DNA from 3 places in the Nocardioides cavernae genome. Region 3 is predicted to be linked to each of the others. Evidence: predicted binding sites of a transcription regulator. Region 3 holds the regulator's gene; each other region holds the start of a gene.
What was found. Region 3 encodes LexA, which represses DNA repair genes until DNA is damaged. Its sites were predicted from a motif close to TCGAACANNTGTTCGA; they were not measured.
Positions count from the first base shown of each region.

Region 1: a site for LexA is predicted at 2,685-2,700, ahead of JOD65_RS21605 (alpha-ketoglutarate-dependent dioxygenase AlkB). Genes of this name have one in related genera too.
Region 2: a site for LexA is predicted at 1,483-1,498, ahead of recA (recombinase RecA). Genes of this name have one in related genera too.

Region 1 covers NZ_JAFBCA010000001.1:4,577,549-4,581,641, forward strand. The annotation lists gene JOD65_RS21585 (MerR family transcriptional regulator) at 1-353, opposite strand, end outside; gene JOD65_RS21590 (oxygenase MpaB family protein) at 446-1,312, shown strand; gene JOD65_RS21595 (HD domain-containing protein) at 1,309-1,893, shown strand; gene JOD65_RS21600 (GntR family transcriptional regulator) at 1,880-2,602, opposite strand; gene JOD65_RS21605 (alpha-ketoglutarate-dependent dioxygenase AlkB) at 2,714-3,334, shown strand; gene JOD65_RS21610 (hypothetical protein) at 3,353-3,673, shown strand; gene JOD65_RS21615 (SRPBCC family protein) at 3,691-4,093, opposite strand, start outside.
Region 2 covers NZ_JAFBCA010000001.1:3,335,823-3,339,915, reverse strand. The annotation lists gene JOD65_RS15675 (DUF3046 domain-containing protein) at 1-163, shown strand, start outside; gene JOD65_RS15670 (MFS transporter) at 160-1,416, shown strand; gene recA (recombinase RecA) at 1,641-2,693, shown strand; gene JOD65_RS15660 (regulatory protein RecX) at 2,799-3,530, shown strand; gene JOD65_RS15655 (phosphoribosyltransferase) at 3,670-4,093, shown strand, end outside.
Region 3 covers NZ_JAFBCA010000001.1:1,403,849-1,407,941, forward strand. The annotation lists gene JOD65_RS06540 (sulfotransferase family 2 domain-containing protein) at 1-145, opposite strand, end outside; gene JOD65_RS06545 (NAD(P)/FAD-dependent oxidoreductase) at 178-1,395, opposite strand; gene lexA (transcriptional repressor LexA) at 1,442-2,164, opposite strand; gene JOD65_RS06555 (SDR family NAD(P)-dependent oxidoreductase) at 2,293-3,087, shown strand; gene JOD65_RS06560 (LysM peptidoglycan-binding domain-containing protein) at 3,277-3,627, shown strand; gene JOD65_RS06565 (hypothetical protein) at 3,948-4,093, shown strand, end outside.

The sequences.
Region 1 (4,093 bases), 3.2 Mb from region 3:
TTGAGGTCCACGTAGCGCTGGCGGAGCACCAGTGCCCTGGCCTCGGTCGCGAGGCGCTCCTGCTGCTCGCGCAGCAGCCGCTCCTGGTCCGCGGCCGCGTCCGCACCGACGCGGTTGTTGGACATGTAGAGGCGCATGGCGCCCACCGACATCCCGGTGGCGGCGAGGCAGGAGACCCACATGAGCTGGTCGAGGTCCTCGTCGTCGTAGACGCGGTGCCCGCTGCTGGCGCCGCGGCTGATCGGGGCGATGACCCCGATCTGCTCGTAGTAGCGCAGCGTGCTGGCCGGCAGGCCGGTGAGGGCCGCCGCCTCCTTGATGGAGTAGCTGCGGGGAAGGGCGTGGCTGGTCACGTCATCGACGGTAGGAACTTCGAGTACTCGAAGTCAAAGCCAGCGCGCGCCACGACCGGGCTGCTTCTGGCCCCTTGGCTAGCCTCGACCACGTGACCCTCCGTGACCGCCTCGGCGCCGAGCTCTTCCGCAAGGTCGCCGGCCCCGACGGCCCGCGCAACCGCCAGCGCGTCCACGGCACACCGGGCCCGCGCTGGTTCGCCCCCGACTCCCCCATCGGCCGGGTCCACGGCGACGCCTCGATGTTCGTCGGCGGCATCCGCGCGATCATGCTCCAGTCCCTGCACCCGGCCGCGATGCAGGGCGTGGCCGACCACTCCGGCTACCGCGGCGACATGTGGGGACGGCTCGCGCAGGTCTCGACCTACATCGCGATGACCACCTTCGGCGCCGAGCAGGATGCCCTGCAGATGATCCGCGCCGTCCAGCGCGCGCACGAGTCGGTGACCGGCACGATGCCCGACGGCACGTCGTACGCCGCCTCCGACCCGCACCTGCTCGGCTGGGTGCACGCCGCCGAGATCCACAGCTTCCTCGTCGCGCACGACCGATACGGCCACCGACCCCTCACCGGGGCGGAGCGCGACGAGTACGTCGCCCAGACCGCCGTCGCAGCCGGGCACCTCGGCGTGGTCGACGCCCCGCGGTCCGAGGAGGACCTGTGCGGGACCCTGGCGGCGTACGCCCCCGAGCTCCGCGGGACACCAGCCGCCCACGAGGCGATCCGCTTCCTGCTGCTGCACCCCGACCTGCCGGCCGCCGCACGCCCCGGCTACCTCGCGCTCGCCTCGGCCGCCATCGGCCTGCTGCCGGCCAGCGCGCGCCGCGAGCTGCGGCTCCCGCGCGTGCCCCCGGTGACCGACCGCGTGCTCGGAGCCGCAGCCACCCGCACGATCCGGTGGGCGATGGCCTCCGGCCACGCCGAGGCGCGCGAGCTGCACGAGGCGACCCAGCGGTGAGCCTCGTCGACCGCTGGCCGCTGCCCGACCACCACGCGCTGCGCGACGACCTGCTGGCGGCCTGGGACCGGGCGGGCTACCACGACCTGCGCCACCTCGAGGAGGTGCTCGACCGGCTCGACGTGCTCGCCGCGGCGGGCGTCCCGTTCGACCGCACCCTCGTCGCCCTCGCGGCCTGGTTCCACGACGCCGTCTACGACGGGGCCGACGACGACGAGGAACGCTCCGCGCGCTGGGCCGAGGATGCGCTGCCGGCGACCCGGGCCGACGAGGTGGCGCGGCTGGTGCGGATGACCGTCGAGCACCGCCCGGCCGGGGACGACCCGGCAGGGGCCGCGCTCAGCGACGCCGACCTGGGCATCCTCGCCGCGCCTCGCTGGCGGTACGACGCCTACGTGGCCGGGGTGCGGGCTGACTTCGCGCACGTCGGCGACGACGACTTCCGGGCCGGCCGGGCAGCGGTGCTGCGCGACCTGGTCGCCCGGGCGCACCTCTTCAGCACCTCGCACGCGCGCGAGCTGTGGGAGGACGCCGCGCGGGCGAACCTCGAGCGCGAGCTCGCGGGCCTCAGCGGTCGTTGAGCTGGAGGTAGACCGTGAAGCGGTCGTGTCGGTAGCAGGTGCGCGAGACCTCGACGATGCGGCCGTCGGACACGGCACGGCGCGCGTGGCGCAGCACCGGGTCGCCCTCGTCGACCTCGAGGATCGCGGCCTCGTCGGCGCTCGCCCGGTCGGCGCTGATGGAGTCCTCGACCTCGGTCGGGCGCAGACCCCTGGCGCCGAGGGCCTCGTAGAGACTGGTGGGGGTGCCGTGCTGGAGGAAGCCCGGCAGCAGCACCTCGTTGAGGTAGGCGTCCTCCACGCACACGATGGCCTGGTCGGCGCGGCGCAGCCGGCGCCAGTGGAGCACGGGGTCACCGGGCGAGATGTCGAGCGCCCTCGCGACGCCGGGGCCGGCCTGCTCCACGCGGGCGAGGAGCGTCTGCGACTCCGGCAGCATCCCGCGGCGGCGGATCTCCTCGGTGAACGAGGTGAGCCGGCCGGAGGTCCGGGGCGGCTGGGCGACGAAGGTGCCACGGCCCGGGATCCGCTCGAGGAGACCCTCGGCGACGAGGGCGTCGAGCGCCTGGCGTACGGTCATCCGTGCCACGCCGAAACGGGCCACGAGCTCACGCTCGGACGGAGCCGCAGAACCGGGCGGCTGGGTCTCGATGAGGCCCCGCACGTGCTCGCGCACCTGGACGTGCTTCAGCGCCCGCTGGCGCGGGACGACGAGCTCCACGGGGTCCATGGCACTCAGGCTAGGACTGGGCTGGACCGGCAGTCTGCAAATTGACCAAGCCTGTGGCAAAGCCTTGACAATTTCTTGATGTTCGAACGGATGTTCGACACATCGCGTACCATGGGACTCGTGGACTTCCAGACGTCCCTCTTCGCCGACGACACCGCGGATTCCACGGTGCTGTCGCCGGAGCGTCAACGGCTGTCCCACGGAGCGTGGGTCGACGTCCAGCGCAACTGGCTCTGCGACCCCGACGCCGTGTTTTCCGCACTGGTCGATCGCGTGCCCTGGCGGGCCGAGCGGCGCGAGATGTACGACTCCGTGGTCGACGTGCCGCGGTTGGTGCACACCTACCTCGCCGCCGACCCGCTCCCCCATCCCGCGCTCACACAGGCGCGCACGGCGCTCAGCGAGCACTATCTCCCCGAGCTGGGCGAGCCGTTCGTGACCGCCGGATGCTGCTACTACCGCGACGGTCGCGACTCCGTCGCGTGGCACGGCGACACGATCGGCCGCGGCCGCACCGCCGACACCATGGTCGCCATCGTGAGCGTCGGCGACCCCCGCCGGCTGCTGCTTCGCCCGCGGGGCGGGGGTGCGTCGATCGCGCTGACCATGGGCCACGGCGACCTGGTCGTGATGGGCGGGTCGTGCCAGCGCACCTGGGAGCACGCCGTGCCCAAGGTCGCCCACTCCGGACCGCGGATGTCGGTCCAGTTCCGCCCGCTCAACGTCTTCTAGCCGGGCATACTGACGCCCATGTCGTTCCAGACCGAGGGCCGCGCCCCGGTGTGGCCACCTGCGAGTCGACTCGTCCCCACGGCCTTCGTCGTCCAGGCGTCGGTCTCGCTGGTGGCATGGTTCCTGGTCGACGACCGGTCACGCGGGGGCGCATGGTCGAGCACCGACTTCGAGGAGTGGGCGCTGCTGAGCGTGCTGGGCGCGGCGTTGCTCGTGATGCTCTTCAGCTTGGTCCGGCGTCGCTGGTCGGCGGCTGCGGCGGTCGCCGCTGGCTGCTCCCTGGCGATCATCTCGGGCTGCGCCGTCTTCGCCGCGTACGCCGTGCTCAACTCGGCGTAGCCGGCCGCGGTCGAGCGTCAACGCTTGAGCAGCCGCCGCAGCAGCACCAGCACGACGAGGGCGGCCAGCGCCTGCTTCCAGTACGACTTCGCGAGCACCGGGAGCACCGCACTGCCGAGGTCGAGCGCCTCGGGCTCCCGCGGCGGCGGCTTCGGCGGGGCGGGCGGTGCCGGCGGCGCGGGTGTTGCGGGCGCGGCAGGATCGTCCACCCCCGCATCGCTCGCCTCGCCACCCATCAGAGACGCGGCCTCCGGCGACGAGTCGGTCGACTCGACGGGACCGGCGAGCCGCTGCTCGAGGCAGGCGACGAACTGCCCGAGCAGCTTGTCGGAGACGTCCTGCATCACCCCGCGCCCGAACTGCGCCGGCTTGCCGGTGATGGCCAGGTCGGTCTCCACCGACACGTCGGTCGAGCCGCCG
Region 2 (4,093 bases), 1.9 Mb from region 3:
CGAGACCCTCGGGCGGGCCTACTCCCGCACCTGGGCCGAGCTCACCGTCGTGCGCGACCTCGACGGCCGCACGACCCAGGAGGCGCTCGACGCGGGTGTGCCGCCCAAGCAGGTGTGGGCCGCCGTGCATCGCCAGCTCGAGCTCCCGGACAGTCAGCGGTGACCACCCGGCTCGCGGGAGGCCTCACCGTCGCCGACGTCCAGCGTCGTACGGTCCGCACCCTCGTCGTCTCCCAGGCGGTCGGCGCGGTCGGCGTCACCATCGGTGTCGCGACCGCCTCGCTCCTCGCCCGCGACATCTCCGGCAGCGAGACGATGGCCGGCCTCGCGCAGACCTTCCAGGTCCTCGGCACGGCGGCCGCCGCCTACGGGCTCGCGCGCGTCATGCGACGCCGCGGGCGACGTGTCGGCCTGGTCGCGGGCTACCTCATCGGGGCGACCGGTGCGGTCCTGGCCGTCGTCGCCGGCGTCGTCGACTCCATGGCGGTGCTGCTCCTCGGAGCGCTCATGCTGGGAGCCACCACGGCGGTCAACAACGGGTCGCGCTACGCCGCGACCGACCTGGCGACCGAGGAGCACCGCGCCCGTGCCCTGTCGGTCGTCGTGTGGGCGACCACCGTCGGAGCCGTCGCCGGCCCCAACCTCACCGGCGTCGGAGCGAGCGTCGCCCGCTCCATGGGCGTGCCCGAGCTGACCGGTGGCTTCGCCATCGGCGCCGTCGTCCTGGTCGTCGCGGCCGGGTGGGTGTGGTGGCGGCTGCGGCCCGACCCGTTGCTCCTCGCCCAGGAGACGGCCGGGGTCGTGCCGAGCGCAGGTCCCGAGCCGCGGGGCCGGTCGTGGAGCCGCTTCGCCGCGGTGGTGCGCGACGTGCCGGCCGTCGGGGCCGCAGTGGTGGCGATGGCCTGCACCCACGCGGCGATGGTGACCGTGATGATCATGACGCCGCTCCACATGGAGCACGGCGGCGCGCACCTCGAGGTCATCGGGTTCGTCATCTCGATCCACGTGCTCGGCATGTTCGCCTTCTCGCCGCTCGTCGGCTGGGCCGCCGACCGCTTCGGCCGGTCGGCCGTCCTGGTCACCGGGGGAGTGGTGCTGCTGGTGTCGCTCGCGCTGTGCGGCCTGTCCCCGCAGGGCACCTCGTGGCAGATCTTCGCGGGGCTGTTCCTCCTCGGCCTCGGCTGGTCCTGCGCGACGGTCGCCGCGTCGACGGTCATCGCCGACCGCACGCCCATCGAGGCGCGCACCGACGTGCAGGGCACCTCCGACATGGCGATGGCGCTCACCGCCGCCGGGGGAGGAGCCCTCGCCGGGGTCATCGTCGGCGAGCTGGGCTACCCCGCGCTGGCGACGTTCGCCGCGCTGCTGGCGGGTGCGGTCGTGGTCGCCGGCGCCGTTACCCGCCGTCACTCCTGAGCCGCACCGGCCGTTCCTCGCACCCGGGGCAGGTTCGGCGTCGACACGCCGGTGTCGAAGCGCTCGTCGAACACCTGTTCGGGCTACTGTGCATCCACAGGTACGACGAGGGGCGAGGTTGTCCACAGCGTTCGACCGTTCTGATCAGGGACTGTCGGTGGCTCGCCCTAGCGTCGCAGACGTACCTCTCACGACACGACACGACGACAAGACAGGACACAGCTATGGCTGGTGCAGACCGCGAGAAGGCCCTCGACGCCGCGCTCGCACAGGTGGAGAAGCAGTTCGGCAAGGGCTCGGTCATGCGACTGGGCGACGAGACGCGTGCGCCGCTCGAGGTGATCCCCACGGGGTCGATCGCCCTCGACGTGGCCCTCGGGCTGGGCGGCTTGCCGCGCGGTCGTGTCGTGGAGATCTACGGTCCGGAGTCCTCCGGAAAGACGACGGTCGCCCTCCACGCGGTGGCCAGCGCCCAGGCAGCCGGCGGCATCGTCGCCTTCATCGACGCCGAGCACGCGCTCGACCCCGACTACGCGAAGAACCTCGGCGTCGACACCGACGCGCTGCTGGTCTCGCAGCCCGACTCGGGTGAGCAGGCGCTCGAGATCGCCGACATGCTGATCCGCTCCGGTGCCCTGTCGCTGATCGTCATCGACTCGGTGGCCGCGCTCGTGCCCCGGGCCGAGATCGAGGGCGAGATGGGCGACAGCCACGTCGGCCTCCAGGCCCGACTGATGAGCCAGGCGCTGCGCAAGATGACCGGTGCCCTCAACAACTCGGGCACCACCGCGATCTTCATCAACCAGCTGCGCGAGAAGATCGGCGTGATGTTCGGCTCGCCGGAGACCACGACCGGTGGTCGCGCCCTGAAGTTCTACTCCTCGGTGCGCCTCGACGTGCGTCGCATCGAGACGCTGAAGGACGGCACCGACATGGTCGGCAACCGCACCCGCGTCAAGGTCGTGAAGAACAAGGTGGCCCCGCCGTTCAAGCAGGCCGAGTTCGACATCATGTACGGCAAGGGCATCAGCCGCGAGGGCGGTCTCATCGACGTGGGCGTCGAGGCGGGCCTGATCCGCAAGGCCGGCGCCTGGTACACCTACGAGGGCGACCAGCTCGGCCAGGGCAAGGAGAACTCGCGCAACTTCCTGCGCGACAACCCCGACCTCGCCAACGAGATCGAGAAGCTCATCCTCGAGAAGCTGGGCGTGACTCCCGCGGTGGACAAGCCCGGCGACGACCTGACCGACGAGCCCATCGGGGTCAATGACTTCTGATCGCACAGCCGCCCTCGAGGAACGAGAGGGCGGCGTGGGTGCGGTCAGGTCGAGCAAGCGATCGAGCGAGCCTGCGAGGTCGATGATGCGTGTCGAGACCGGTCGATGAACGAAGAGAATCGTCCCGCACCCGACTGGGTCGGTGACGTCGGGCTCGGAGTGGAGGCGTGGGTGGGGGACACCCCATCCACGCCGGTCGAGCCACGTCCGGCCCGTCCCCGCGGCGGGCGCGCGGGCGCCGGTCGCCGTGAGGGCCGCAAGGGTGGTCGGAAGGCGACCCGCACCTGGGAGGAGCGCGAGGCAGCCAGGCTCGCCCGGGAGGAAGCCGCGGCGGCGGAGCTCGAGGCTGACCCCGAGGCCGTCGCCCGCAAGATCCTGCTCGACACCCTCACCGGTCAGGCACGTTCTCGCAAGGAGCTGGCCGACAAGCTGGCCAAGCGAGGCGTGCCCGACGAGCTCGCCGGCGAGCTGCTCGACCGCTTCACCGAGGTCGGCCTGATCGACGACGCCGCCTACGCCCGGCAGTGGGTCGAGAGCCGGCACCGCAGCCGGGGGCTGGCCCCCCGAGCCCTGGCCCAGGAGCTGCGCCGCAAGGGCATCGACGACGAGGACTCGAAGACCGCGCTGGAGCAGATCGACGAGGCCGACCAGCGTGCGGCCGCCCGCGCGCTCGTCGACAAGAAGCTGCGCTCCATGCGCGGCCTCGACCGCCAGGTGGCCACCCGCCGCCTGGCCGGGCTGCTGGCCCGCAAGGGCTACGCGGCCGGCCTCGCGTTCTCGGTCGTCCGTGAGGCGCTCGGCGAGGCGGAGGACGACGAGCCGCACCCCGACTTCTGAGACCGGGGCCGATCGGGTGCCGCGTGCCTGCGTCATGCGGACTCGCACCCATGGGTCCGGGTCGGTATGACGGTCGAGGTCGATACCGTCGGGCGGGCCCGGTCTTCCGGTGAGCGCCGGGCTCTGGTGGGATGGTCCCGTGAGCAGCGAGCGCGAGGTCCTCACCTACGACCTCTTCGGCACCGCCACCCGCGAGCTGGCGCAGGAGGTGGCCGACTCCGGGTTCCGCCCCGACATGATCCTGGCGATCGCCCGCGGCGGGCTCGCCCTCGGCATGGGGTTGGGCTACGCCCTCGCGGTCAAGAACATCTCGGTGGTCAACGTCGAGTTCTACACCGGCGTCGACCAGCGCCTCGACGTCCCGATCATGCTGCCGCCGACGCCGGCGGCCGTCGACCTGTCCGGCCTCAAGGTGCTCGTCGCCGACGACGTCGCCGACACCGGTCGCACCCTCGAGCTCGTCCACGCGTTCTGCGAGGGCCACGTCGCCGAGGCCCGCACGGTGGTGATCTACGAGAAGCCCCAGTCGGTCATCAAGCCCGACTACTCCTGGCGGAGCACCG
Region 3 (4,093 bases):
CCAGCGGGCTGAGCCACGCGGACGCCTCGCCTGCTGCGGCCAGCCGGTCGACCTCGGCCTGGGCGTCAGGAGTCAGCCGGCGCCGGTTGCCCGGACGGGTGCGGAAGAGCTCCGGAGGCGGAGCGTCGGGGCCGGCGGCAGACATCGCCGCGAGGCTACACGGACCGCGCCCCTCCCTCACCCGAACGGGATGCGCCCCCGCAGCGACTCCGGGTCGGGGATGGGGGTCTCGCTGGTCTCCTCGATGAGCGCGCGGGCCTTGTCGACGCTGTCCCAGACGTTCCACAGCAGCACGCCGCGGACCTGCCCCGACTTCAGGTAGTAGACGACGCCGGTGCCGATCTCGCCGTCCTTCCAGTCCTCCACCATGTCGAGCCGGCTGCTGGTCTCGCCGACGGCCTCGTAGCCGTAGTCGAGGATGTCGGACCAGAAGAAGGGCGTGTAGCCGTAGGCCTCGTCGGCGCCGGCCATCACCTTGCCGGCGTGCTCGCCGGACTTCTCGGCGTGGTCGACGTGCTCGACGCGGCGGCGCCCGAGGAGGGCGTCGGGGTACGACGCGACGTCGCCCGCGGCGTACACGTCCGCGTCGCTGGTGCGCAGGTGCTCGTCCACCACGACGCCGTTGTCGACCTCGAGCCCGGCGGCCTCGGCGAGGCCCGTGCGCGGGAGGACGCCGACGCCGATCACGGCTGCGTCGGCGGTGATGGAGGTGCCGTCGCCGAGGCGGATCCGTACGCCGCCGTCGTCCTCCTGGCCGCCCTCCACCGAGCCGTGCACGACGGTCACGCCGCGGTCGGCGAACGCCTTGGTGAGGGTGGCGGCGAGGGCGCGGGGGAACATCTGCTCCTGCACGTCCTCGAGGTCGAGCACGAGGGTGACCTGCACGCCGTTCTGCACGAGGGCGGAGGTGATCTCCGAGCCGATGTAGCCACCGCCGATGACCGCGACGTGGCTGCCCTCGGTGGCGACGGCGCGCAGCCGCTGGTAGTCGGCGGCGGTGCGGTAGTAGATGACCCGCGGTCCGGGGTCGACGGCGAGCACGCGGGGCTCGGCGCCGGTGGCGAGCAGCAGCTTGCCGTAGCCGACGCTGCTGCCGTCGGCGAGGCGTACGACGTGCGCGCCGGGGTCGATCTCGGTCACCGTGGTGTCGGTGACCAGGTCGACGGCGGCGTCGTCGTCGAGGTCGCCAGCGAGCGAGGAACCCTCGAGGGTCTCGTCGTCCTTGAGCCAGAGGTCCTTGGTCAGGACGGGCCGGTAGACCGGCTTGTCGGGCTCGGAGCCGAGGACGGCGATGCGGCCGGCCCCGTCCTGCGAACGGATGCCCTTCACGGCGCTTGCCGCAGCTACCCCCGCACCGACGATGACGTAGTCATAGGACTGCTCGACGTTGCTCATGCCGCCATCGTGCACCCTGGCTGGTCGGCGCGCCTCTCGCTGCTCGTCAGAGGCTGCGGAGCACCGCCGTCACGACGCCGAGGATCGTGGCGTTGTCGCCCGGGATCGGGTCGTAGGCGTCGTTGTGGGGGAGCAGCCACACGTGGCCGTCCTTGCGCTGGAACGTCTTGACGGTCGCCTCGCCCTCGATCATCGCCGCGACGATCTGGCCGTTCTCGGCGGTCTGCTCCTGGCGGATGACGACGTAGTCGCCGTTGCAGATCGCCGCGTCGACCATCGAGTCACCGGAGACCTCGAGGAGGAAGAGGGTGCCCTCGCCGACGAGCTGCTTGGGCAGCGGGAACACGTCGGTGACCTGCTCCTCGGCGAGGATCGGGCCACCGGCGGCGATGCGGCCGACGACCGGGACGTTGGTGGCGACGGGGTTGGCGTCGCCGATGCCGGTCTCGTCGTAGGACGTCTCGTCGTTGCTCGACATGCTGCGCCGCGCAGCCATCACCTCGGGCAGGAACACCTCGAGGGCGCGGGGGCGGTTGGGGTCGCGCTTGAGGAAGCCCTTGCCCTCGAGCACGCGGAGCTGGTGGGCGACGCTGGACGACGAGGTGAGGCCGACGGCCTGGCCGATCTCACGCATCGAGGGCGGGTAGCCCTTGGTCTCGATCGAGTCCTTGATCGTGGCGAGCACCCGCTGCTGGCGCGGGGTCAGGCCGGTGGCGTCCGGGGGGCCGTCGGGCATCTCGATGACGTTCTTGTCGTCCTGCTTGGCCATGCGTCCTCCACTTGCGTCGACCCCTCCGTCCGCGGCTGGACAGGGAGGATCTGGTGCGCCCACCGTAGACCTCGGGACGCCACAGGATCAAACACCTGTTCGAAGCCGCGTGTCGCTAGTGTCCGGGCATGTCGACCAACTCTCCTTCCTCTTGTGTCGTGACGGGTGGGGCCCGTGGGATCGGGCGCGGGATCGCCGAGCTGATGGTCGCCCGCGGGCACCGCGTCGTCATTGGTGACCTCGACGGCCGGGCGGCCGCCGCGACGGCGGCGGAGATCGGCGCGGTCGCCGGCCTCGCCCAGGACGTACGCGATCCCTCGTCTCACCGTCTTGTCGTCGAGGAGGCTGTGCGGCACGGCGAGCTGAGCGCGTGGTTCAACAACGCCGGTGTCGGTGACGACGGAGCTCTCGCCGACCTCTCGGAGGAGCAGGTGCGCCGGCTGGTCGAGGTCAACCTGCTGGGTACGACGTGGGGCACCCGCGCGGCGCTCGCGGCGTTCGGCGCAGCCGGCGGGGACGTCGTCAACATCGCCTCGCTCGCGGGCCTCGGGCCCGTGCCGGGCTACAGCATGTACGCCGCCACGAAGGCCGCGGTCGTCTCGCTCTCCACCTCCGTCAACGCCGAGACCCCGCGTCGCGTGCGGGTCCACGCCCTGTGCCCCGACGGGGTCGACACCGCGATGCTCGCCGCCCAGGACCCGTCCGGCCTCGGCTCGCAGCTGGTGTACTCCGGCGGCCCGATCCTTGACGTGTCCGACGTCGCGGCCGCGGCTGTCGCACTGGTCGGATCTCGGCGCGTCGTACGGGCGGTGCCGGGCTGGCGCGGGGGAGTCGTCCGCGGCTCGGCGCTCGCGCCCGGGTTGATGCAGCACGCGGCCGGGCTCTTCGCTGCCCAGGGGCGACGGGCCATGAAGCGCCGCTGACGGTCCGTTCGAACACGCCGAACATTTGTTCGACAAGGTGCTTGAGTTGTTCGAACACGTGCTCTAACGTCGTACACACGTTCGATCGAACATCTGATCGACACCCGGTGGCCAAGGCCACTGTCGGTGGGTCCGACTAGACATTCGCTCGACAGAACACGACCGGCTGAACTTCCCCAGGAGGCCACCATGAGCACCCTCAGCCTTGCCCCCGCTTTCACCGCCATCCCGCGTGCCCGCTCGACGGTCCGTCTGACCCGTCGCGGCCGCCTGGCGGTCTTCCTGACGTCGCTGTTCCTCGTCCTCGGCGTGGCGTTCATGCTCGCCGGTGGCGCGGTCGGCACCGGCGAGGCCGGCCAGCCGGCCCCCACCGAGATCGTCCAGGTCGCGCCCGGCGACACGCTGTGGGGGATCGCCAGCGAGATCGCCACCGACGGCGACGTCCGCTCCATGATGAGCGAGATCGAGCGGCTCAACGCCCTCGAGTCCGCCGGCCTCGCGGCCGGCCAGAAGCTCCGCGTCCCAGTCGTCTCCGACTGACGTGTGAGGCCTCCATCAGCCGCTTCGACCCCGGCTGGTGGAACCAAGGGGAAGACCGAGGGGCGGGCCCAGTGGCCCGCCCCTCGGCGCATTTCAGATTGTTGGTCGAGTAGTCCGCGAGGAACGAGCGGACGTATCGAGACCGGGCGCCGGGGGTGGCGCTTGGGGAGGTGGCGGCACATTGCGCCGGTGGCGTCCGGAATGCTGTCGTCTGCCGCCACCTTGGGGTCGGTTCTCCACAGGTTTTGCCGTCGGTCTGGTTCCGCGGTCGCCCGGATGGGTAGTTTCAGCGTGCTGACGTTGTTCTCGGGAGGCACCTCATGCACGTACGCCGCGCACTCGCGCTGACCCTCGCGGTCCCCGTCCTGCTGGCCGGGTGCTCCGACGACCCCGAGCCGAAGCCGAAGATCCCGGAGACCACCACCTCGTCGCCCACGCCGACTCCCACCGAGTCCGAGACGCCGGA